DNA from 2 places in the Xanthomonas sp. WHRI 7945 genome. Region 1 is predicted to be linked to the other one. Evidence: predicted binding sites of a transcription regulator. Region 1 holds the regulator's gene; the other holds the start of a gene.
What was found. The regulator FliA, encoded in region 1, starts transcription of late flagellar genes. The targets are predictions, from matches to a motif close to TAAAGTTTNNCNNNCNNNGGCCGATAA.

Region 1 (4,324 bases):
GCTGGGGCTGCTGTCCAAGCGCCTGCCGATCGCCCCGCTGGACCCGATCGAGGAAGGCGGCGTGATCGCCCTGATCGGCCCCACCGGCGCCGGCAAGACCACCACCATCGCCAAGCTGGCCTCGCGCTTCCTGGAACGCCACGCCGCCCGCGACGTGGCCCTGGTCACCACCGACACCATCCGCGTCGGCGGCCGCGAACAGCTGCACAGCTACGGCCGCCAGCTCGGCATCGCCGTGCACGAGGCCGACAGCGACGCCGCCCTGCAGCAGCTGCTGGAGCGCCTGCGCGACTACAAGCTGGTGCTGATCGACACCGCCGGCATGGGCCAGCGCGACCGCGCGCTGGTCGCGCAGCTGCACTGGCTGCGCGCGTCGCGAGTGGTCCGGTCCTTGCTAGTACTCCCTGCCAACGCGCATTTCTCCGACCTGGACGAGGTGGTGCGCCGGTTCGCCGGCGCCGATCCGCAGGGGGTGATCTTGACCAAGCTGGATGAAACCGGGCGTTTTGGCAGTGCTCTGTCGGTGGTCGCGGACCACCGGCTTCCCATCACCTGGGTGACCGATGGTCAACGCGTGCCGGACGACCTGCACCGCGCCAACGCCGCCAGCCTGGTATTGCGCCTTGAAGATTTGCGGCGCGCTGCCGATAAGCCCTGTACTCCGGAGCAGAACCATGCCGTCGCGTGATTACGCCAATCTGACCAATGCCTTCCCCCTGTCGGCCACCCGCAGCGAACCGCTCGGCCCGGTGCGTACCATCGCCGTGACCGGCGGCAAGGGCGGCGTCGGCAAGACCAACATCTCGGTCAACCTGTCGATGGCGCTGGCCGACATGGGCAAGCGCACCCTGCTGCTGGACGCCGACCTGGGCCTGGCCAACGTCGACGTGGTGCTCGGGCTGACCCCCAAGTTCACCCTTGGCGACCTGGTGGCCGGCCGCTGCACGCTGGAAGAGGTGATCATCGACATGCCCAACGGCCTGATGGTGGTGCCCGCCGCCTCCGGCCGCCGGCACATGGCCGAGCTGCCGCCGGCCCAGCACGTCGGCCTGGTCAATGTGTTCTCCGAGCTGCAGCGCGAGCTGGACGTGATGGTCATCGACACCGCCGCCGGCATCACCGACAGCGTGCTGACCTTCTGCCAGGCCGCGCAGGACGCGGTGGTGGTGGTCTGCGACGAGCCGGCCTCGATCACCGACGCCTACGCGCTGATCAAGGTGCTGTCGCGCGAACGCGGCGTGGACCGGGTGCAGATCGTCGCCAACATGGTCCGCGACCTCAACGAAGGCCGCCTGCTGTACGACAAGCTGAGCCGGGTCTGCGAGAAGTTCCTCGGCGACGTGTCGCTGAACTACCTGGGCTGCGTGCCGCAGGACGACTGGCTGCGCCTGGCGGTGCAGCGCCAGCAACCGGTGGTCAAGGCCTACCCGTCCAGCCCGTCGGCGCAGGCGATCGCCGAGATCGCCCGGCGCACCGCGCGCTGGCAGGCACCGACCGCGCCGCGCGGCAACGTCGAGTTCTTCGTCGAACGGATCATCCAGCGGGGGGTCGCCGCATGAACGTCGCCGCCCAATACCGCGCCGTGCAGCGCAACAGCTCCAACGACTACATCGCCCAGCATTCTGACCTGGTGCGGCGCATCGCCCACCACCTGGCCGCGCGGCTGCCGGCCAGCGTCGAGATCGACGACCTGATCCAGGCCGGCATGATCGGCCTGATCGAGGCCTCGCGCAGCTACGATGCCGACCAGGGCGCCTCGTTCGAGACCTACGCCTCGATCCGCATCCGCGGCTCGATGATCGACGAGATCCGCCGCGGCGACTGGGTGCCGCGCTCGGTGCACCGCCGCGCCCGCGACGCCGCCTCGGCGATCCGCAAGATCGAGCAGAGCACCGGCCGCGCCGCCGCCGCCAACGAAGTGGCCGCAGCGATGGACATGCCGCTTCCCGAATACCTGCGCTTGATGGAAGATGCCGCGCGCGGCCAGGTGCTGAGCCTGGAATCGCGGGTCGAGGACCACGGCGAGCTGGACACCATCGCCAAGGGCGGGCCCAATCCGCAGCAGATGCTGGAACGCAGCGAATTCGGCCGCGAGCTGGGCAAGGCGATCGCGCAGTTGCCCGAACGCGAGCAGCTGGTGCTGTCGCTGTACTACGAACAGGAATTGAACCTGAAGGAAATCGGCGCGGTGCTCGGTGTCAGCGAGTCGCGCGTCTGCCAGATCCACGGCCAGGCCACGGTACGGTTGCGCGGGCGCTTGAAAGCGTTCGAAGCGGCCGACGCCGGCCTGGAAGACGAAGAATAAGACCCAAGGAGTTAGCGGTGAACAAGAACATGCGGATTTTGATCGTGGACGATTTCTCGACGATGCGGCGCATCGTCAAGAACCTGCTCGGCGATCTCGGCTTCACCAACACTGCAGAGGCCGAAGACGGCAACAGTGCCTTGGCTGCACTGCGCTCGGCACCGTTCGAGTTCGTGGTCACCGACTGGAACATGCCCGGCATGACCGGCATCGACCTGCTGCGCAACATCCGCGCCGACGACAAGCTCAAGCACCTGCCGGTGCTGATGGTGACCGCCGAGGCCAAGCGCGAGCAGATCATCGAGGCGGCGCAGTGCGGCGTGAACGGCTACATCATCAAGCCGTTCACCGCGCAGACCCTGCAGGAAAAGCTGGGCAAGATCTTCGAGCGCCTGGGAGCGACCGCCTGATGGAAGCCACCGCCGAACGCAGCGCCCTGATCGAACGCCTGCAAGGTGCGCTGGACGCACTGGAAAAAGGCGACGAAGCCGGATGGCGCAAGGAAATCGACACGCTCGCCGCCTGGCGCACGCGGCCGATGATGCAGGGCCTGAGCAGGCTGGCGCGCGACCTGGGCCAGGCGCTCGGCGAACTGCCGACCGTGCCCACCGAGGCCGGCGAGCTGGACGATGCCTGCTCGCGCCTGGACCACGTGGTGGCGATGACCGAAGAGGCCAGCCACCGCACCCTGGACCTGGCCGAGGAATGCCGCGCACTGGCCGAACAGCTGCGCGCCGGCGGGCTGACCGGCGACCAGGGCGAGATCCTCGACAAGATCCGCCACAACCTCACCGAGATGGCCCTGGCGCAGAGCTTCCAGGACCTGACCGGGCAGATCATCCGCCGCGTCGCGACCATCGTGCGCCGCGTCCACGAAGGCTTCGGCGCGCTCGGCCTGCCGCCGAAGGAAGACAAGAAACCCGACGGCAGCCTGGCCGGCCCCGCACTGGCCGGACTGGACCGTCACGGCGTGTCGCAGAACGACGCCGACGACCTGCTGTCCGGACTGGGATTGTAATTTTATGAGCGCCGTACCCGACGACATCGCTGCCGACTTCATCATCGAAGCCCAGGAAATCCTGGACCGGCTCGGCGAGCAGCTGGTGTCGCTGGAGCAGGCGCCCGAGGACAGCGACCAGCTCAACGCGGTGTTCCGCGGCTTCCACACGCTCAAGGGCGGCGCCGGCTTCCTGGCGATCAACGCCATGGTCGAGCTGTGCCACGCCGCCGAGGACACCCTGGGCCAGGCCCGCGCCGGCCAGGCCACACTGCAGGCGCGGCACTTCGACGCCGCGCAGCAGTCGCTGGACTACCTGCAATCGATGCTCGACGCGTTCGGCAGCGGCAACGAACCGCCGCGCGCGCCGCAGCAGCTGATCGCGCAGTTCGCGACCAGCGGCGAAGAGACCGCCGCACCCAGCGCCAAGGCCGCTGCGGTCGCCGCGCCGGCAGCGGCCGCGGGCGGCAACAGCGAGATGATCGACGACGACGAATTCGAAGCGTTGCTCGACCAGTTGCACGGCGGTGCCGCACCGGCCGCGCTGCCGGTACCGGCCGCCGCGCCGCGGCCGGCACCCAGCGCCAAGCCCGCCGGCGCGCCGGCCAAGGCCGCCGAACCCGAACACACCGTGCGCGTGGACACCAAGCGCCTGGACGCGATCGTCAACCTGATCGGCGAACTGGTGCTGTCGCGCAACCGGCTCAAGACCCTGCGCGTGCGCCTGCGCGACGAGGAACTGGACCGCGCGGTCAGCAGCCTGGACATCGCCACCGCGCGCCTGCAGTCGGCGGTGATGCGCACCCGCATGCAGCCGGTCGGCAAGGTGTTCTCGCGCTTCCCGAAGGTGGCGCGCGACGTCGCCCGCTCCCTCAACAAGGAAGTGGACCTGGAACTGATCGGCGCCGAAACCGAACTGGACCGCAACCTGGTCGAGGCGCTGGCCGATCCGCTGGTGCACCTGGTGCGCAACGCGATCGACCACGGCATCGAGACCCCGGCGCTGCGCGAGGCCACCGGCA
Region 2 (4,324 bases), on a different contig from region 1:
GCCTTCGGCCGAGCTGATGGCGCGACGCGGGGCCGCGCTGTATGCGGGCCTGAGCGTGATGTTCTTCATGGCGCGCGGCGCGGCGCCGTCGCCGGCGCGTTCGGCGCTGGTGGCGGGCTTCGTCACCGCCTGTACGTTGCTGGCGGCGCTGGGCATCGGCGAACTGGCCAGCGGGCACGCAGGCCGCGGGATCCTGGTCGCAGTGATGCTCGAAATCGTGTTCGTCCTCGGGTTCGTTCTGGTCAGGGAAACATCATGAAAGCGTTCTTCATCGACGGCTATGGCAACAAGCACCCGGGCCGGATCGGCGAGCTGCCCGAACCGGAGCTGCGCGACGACGATGTGCTGGTGGAGGTGCATGCCGCCGGCGTCAACGTGCTCGACGCGAAGATCCGCAAGGGCGAGTTCAAGCTGATCCTGCCGTACCGCTTTCCGCTGGTGCTGGGCAACGACGTGGCCGGCGTGGTGCTGCGGGTCGGGGCCGGCGTGCGCCGTTTCAAGCCCGGTGACGCGGTGTATGCGCGTCCCGACCAGACCCGCATCGGCAGCTTCGCCGAACGCATCGCGGTCAAGGAAAGCGCACTGGCGCTGAAGCCCGCCAACCTCGGCATGGAGGAAGCCGCCTCGGTTCCGCTGGTCGCGCTGACCGCATGGCAGGCCCTGGTGGAAACGGCGGGGCTGCAGAAAGGGCAGAAGGTGCTGATCCATGCCGGCTCCGGCGGCGTCGGCAGCATCGCCATCCAGCTCGCCAAGCACCTTGGTGCCTTCGTCGCGACCACCACCGGCACCGGCAACGTCGGCTGGGTGAAGGCGCTGGGCGCCGACCTGGTCATCGACTACCGGACGCAGGACTTCGCGACCCTCGTGCGCGACTACGACGTCGTCCTCAACAGCCTGGGCAACGACGTGCTGGAGAAATCCCTGCGCGTGCTCAAGCCCGGCGGCAAGCTCATTTCCATCTCCGGCCCGCCGGACCCGGACTTCGCCGCGCAACAGGGGCTGGCGTGGCCGCTGCGGCAGGTGATCCGCCTGCTCAGCGGCGGCATCCGCAGGAAGGCCAGGCGGCGCGGCGTCAGCTACGCCTTCCTGTTCATGACCGCCAACGGCGACCAGTTGCGCGAGATCGGCGCGCTGATCGAGGCCGGGATCCTCACCCCGGTGCTGGACCGGGTGTTCCCGTTCGAAGCGACGGCGCAGGCACTGGCCTACGTCGAGAGCGGGCGCGCCAAGGGCAAGGTGGTGATCAGGGTCGGCCAGCACTGAGCGTGCGCGCCGCCCCGAGCGCAGCGCGCTACAGCGCCTGCAGGATCAGCGAGTGCCAACCGGTGCGATAGGTTTCGTAGCCGGGCGAGGCGGCGTGCGCGATGCAGTGCGGACGCCCGTCGAGGTCGCTCAACACCGCGCCGCGCGGTTGCTTGAACAGCGCTTCGCGGCCGGGGAAGTCGATCCGTTCCTGCAGCATGCGGCCGGCCGAATCGGCCAGGACCTGGCCGCGCTGGTCGACGATGCACACCCGGCTGCGGCCCCATTCCTGTTCCGACAGCGGGGTGCGCTGCACCACCGTCTGCGCCAGCGCGTCCCAGCGGAACACGATGCCGAGCACGCCCAGCACGCGCCCATCGACACGGCCGCCGTCGCGCACCGTGCACGCATACACCAGCACGCGTTCGCCGTCGGCCAGGGTGCTGGCATGCACGTCCTGGAAGCCGAATTCCTCGCCGCTGCGGGTGCGCGCGGCGGTTTCGAACCAGGCCTGCGCGGACACGTCGCTGCCGACCGAGGCGTACTGCTGCGGGCGGCCGTTGGCCAGGACGCGGCCGTCGGTGCCGGCCAGCACCAGGTCGAAGTACACCGTGTACGAGTCCAGGATCTGGCCCATGCGCCGCGACGCATAGGCGAGTTCCTCGTCGTCGCGGCCGTGGCGCGCGGCGGCGACGATGGCCGCATCGGTCGCCCACCAGCGCACGTCGCAGCTGCGTTCGTAGAGGTTGCGGTCGATCAGGTCGATGTTGCTCAGCGCCAGTTCGCTCAGGCGCGTGCGGCGCACGTCGTCCTGCAGCCGCTGCAGGGTGTGGCCCATGTCGGCGCTGGTGCTGGCGGCGACCTTGTCCAGGTCCTGGGTGGCATCGGCGACGCGCCGCGACAGCACGTCCATTTCCTGCGCGATGACGCTGAAGCCGCGTCCGGCCTGGCCGATCCGCGCCGACTCGATGCGCGCGTTCATCGAGATCACGTGGGTGGTGCGGTTGATCTCGTCGATGCGTTGCAGCGAACGCCGCAACTGTCCGAGCAGTTGGTCGGACAGGCCGACCACCGAACGGATATGGTCGTCGATGCCCGCTTCGGTGGGTTGGGCTGGCAGGTTCATTGGCACACTGTCGGTGGGAGGGAGGGGAACAGCGGGCGCAACGTGGGATAAGGGAGTTAGCGGCCGCCGATGCACCGGCTTTAGCGGCGCGTGCGCACCGCTGCGCGGCGCGAACCCTTGCCATGCCTGGGCTGCGTGTCCGCGGCCCGGGCCGCGCCGAGGCCGAACTCGTCTACCATCTGCGCCAGGACCGGCGTCGCCGGACCATTGGCACGCCGCGTTGCGGTGCGCCGCCTTGGGGATGGATGCCGGATGGAAGCGTTGATCGTGTTGGTGGTGGTGGCGGTACTGGCGGTGCCGGTGCTGCTGATCGTGTTGCTGGTGTCGTTGTCGGGTGTGCGCCGGCGCGTGGGGGTGCTGGAACTGCAGCTGGCGCACTTGCGCGGTGCGGCGCCGCGGGCGGCGCAGGCCGATAGCGAAGCCGAAGCCGAATTCGATGCCGGGTTCGAGCAACGCGATGCGGCGGAAGGTCCGGTCTTCGTCACTGCGCCTGTCGTCATCGCACCCGCAGCGCCCACGCCACCGCCGCTGCCGCCGCAGTTCGCCCGCGCATCTACAGTGCGCGACGTTGCGGACACGGATGCCGACACGGCTGCTGCGCCAGCGCCGGAGACATATGTGCCGCAGGGCCCAGGCCCGCTCGAACGGCTGCTGGCCGGCGCCAAACGCTGGTTCACCGAAGGCAACGTGCCGGTCAAGATCGGCATGCTGGTGTTGCTGGCCGGTGTCGCCGCGTTGCTCAAGTACGCCGGCGACCAAGGCTGGTTGCGGATGCCGATCGAGCTGCGCTACGCCGGCATCGCCGCCGCGGCGCTGGCCGGGCTGGGCTTCGGCTGGCGCCAGCGCGAACGCAAGCGCAGCTTCGCGCTGGCCCTGCAGGGCGGCGCGATCGGCGTGCTGCTGCTGACCGTGTTCGCCGCGTTCAAGCTGTCGGCGCTGATTCCGGCCGGCGCCGCGTTCGCGCTGAGCATCGTGCTGGTGGCCAGCATGTGCGTGCTGGCGGTGGTGCAGGAATCGCGTACGTTGGCGGTGCTGGCCACGCTGGCCGGGTTCCTGGCGCCGATCTGGCTGTCCACCGGCAGCGGCAACCATGTCGGCCTGTTCTCCTACTACGCGGTGCTGAACGCGGCGGTGTTCGCGATCGCCTGGTACCGGCCGTGGCGGGTGCTCAACCTGCTCGGGTTCGGTTTCACCTTCGGCATCGGCACGCTGTGGGGCGTGCTGCAGTACCAGCCGGCGAAATTCGCCAGCACCGAGCCGTTCCTGCTGCTGTTCTTCGCCTTCTACCTGTTGATCCCGATCCTGTACGCGCGGCGCCAGCCGGCCACGCGCGGCAACCTGGTCGACGGCAGCCTGGTGTTCGGCACGCCGCTGGTCGCGTTCTCGCTGCAGGCCGGGCTGCTGCGCGGCGACGGCCTGGCGTTGGCGCTGTGCGCCCTGGGCCTGGCGGCGATCTACGCGCTGCTGGCCGCGGCGCTGATCCGGCGTACCCGCTTTGAGGTGCTCGGCCAGGCCTACGCGCTGCTGGCGGTCGGTTTCGCCACACTGGCGGTGCCGTTGGCGCTGTCCGCGCGCGCCACCGCCAGCATCTTCGCGCTGGAAGGCGCGGCGCTGGTGTGGCTGGGGCTGCGGCAGCGGCGCTGGTTGCCGCAGTTCAGCGGCGCCGGCCTGCAGCTGGCCGCGGCGATCGGCTTCGTGCTGGGGCTGGATGCGGCCTGGCAGGACACCCAGGCCGTGGCCAACGCGACCTTCATGAGCGGCGCGCTGCTGGCCCTGGCCGGTTTCGCCAGTGCCTGGAGCTATCGCCGCGCGGGCGCCGCCATGCCGGCGCTGGCCTATTACCTGTGGGGCCTGGCGTGGTGGTGCGGGATCGGGGTCGCGGAGATCGGACGCTTCGTCGACTATGCGGCGCGTGCCGATGTCTGGCTGGCGTTCGTTGCGCTCAGCGGCTGGCTG

Region 2: VDQ83_RS04390 (methyl-accepting chemotaxis protein) is a predicted target of FliA. The motif match lies at 2,425-2,451, and genes of this name have one in related genera.

What each region holds. Positions count from the first base shown of each region.
Region 1 covers NZ_JAYIQP010000002.1:87,512-91,835, reverse strand. The annotation lists gene flhF (flagellar biosynthesis protein FlhF) at 1-688, shown strand, start outside; gene VDQ83_RS02305 (MinD/ParA family ATP-binding protein) at 675-1,559, shown strand; gene VDQ83_RS02300 (RNA polymerase sigma factor FliA) at 1,556-2,305, shown strand; gene cheY (chemotaxis response regulator CheY) at 2,323-2,715, shown strand; gene VDQ83_RS02290 (protein phosphatase CheZ) at 2,715-3,323, shown strand; gene VDQ83_RS02285 (chemotaxis protein CheA) at 3,328-4,324, shown strand, end outside.
Region 2 covers NZ_JAYIQP010000003.1:297,923-302,246, reverse strand. The annotation lists gene VDQ83_RS04400 (hypothetical protein) at 1-259, shown strand, start outside; gene VDQ83_RS04395 (NADP-dependent oxidoreductase) at 256-1,263, shown strand; gene VDQ83_RS04390 (methyl-accepting chemotaxis protein) at 1,292-2,368, opposite strand; gene VDQ83_RS04385 (DUF2339 domain-containing protein) at 2,621-4,324, shown strand, end outside.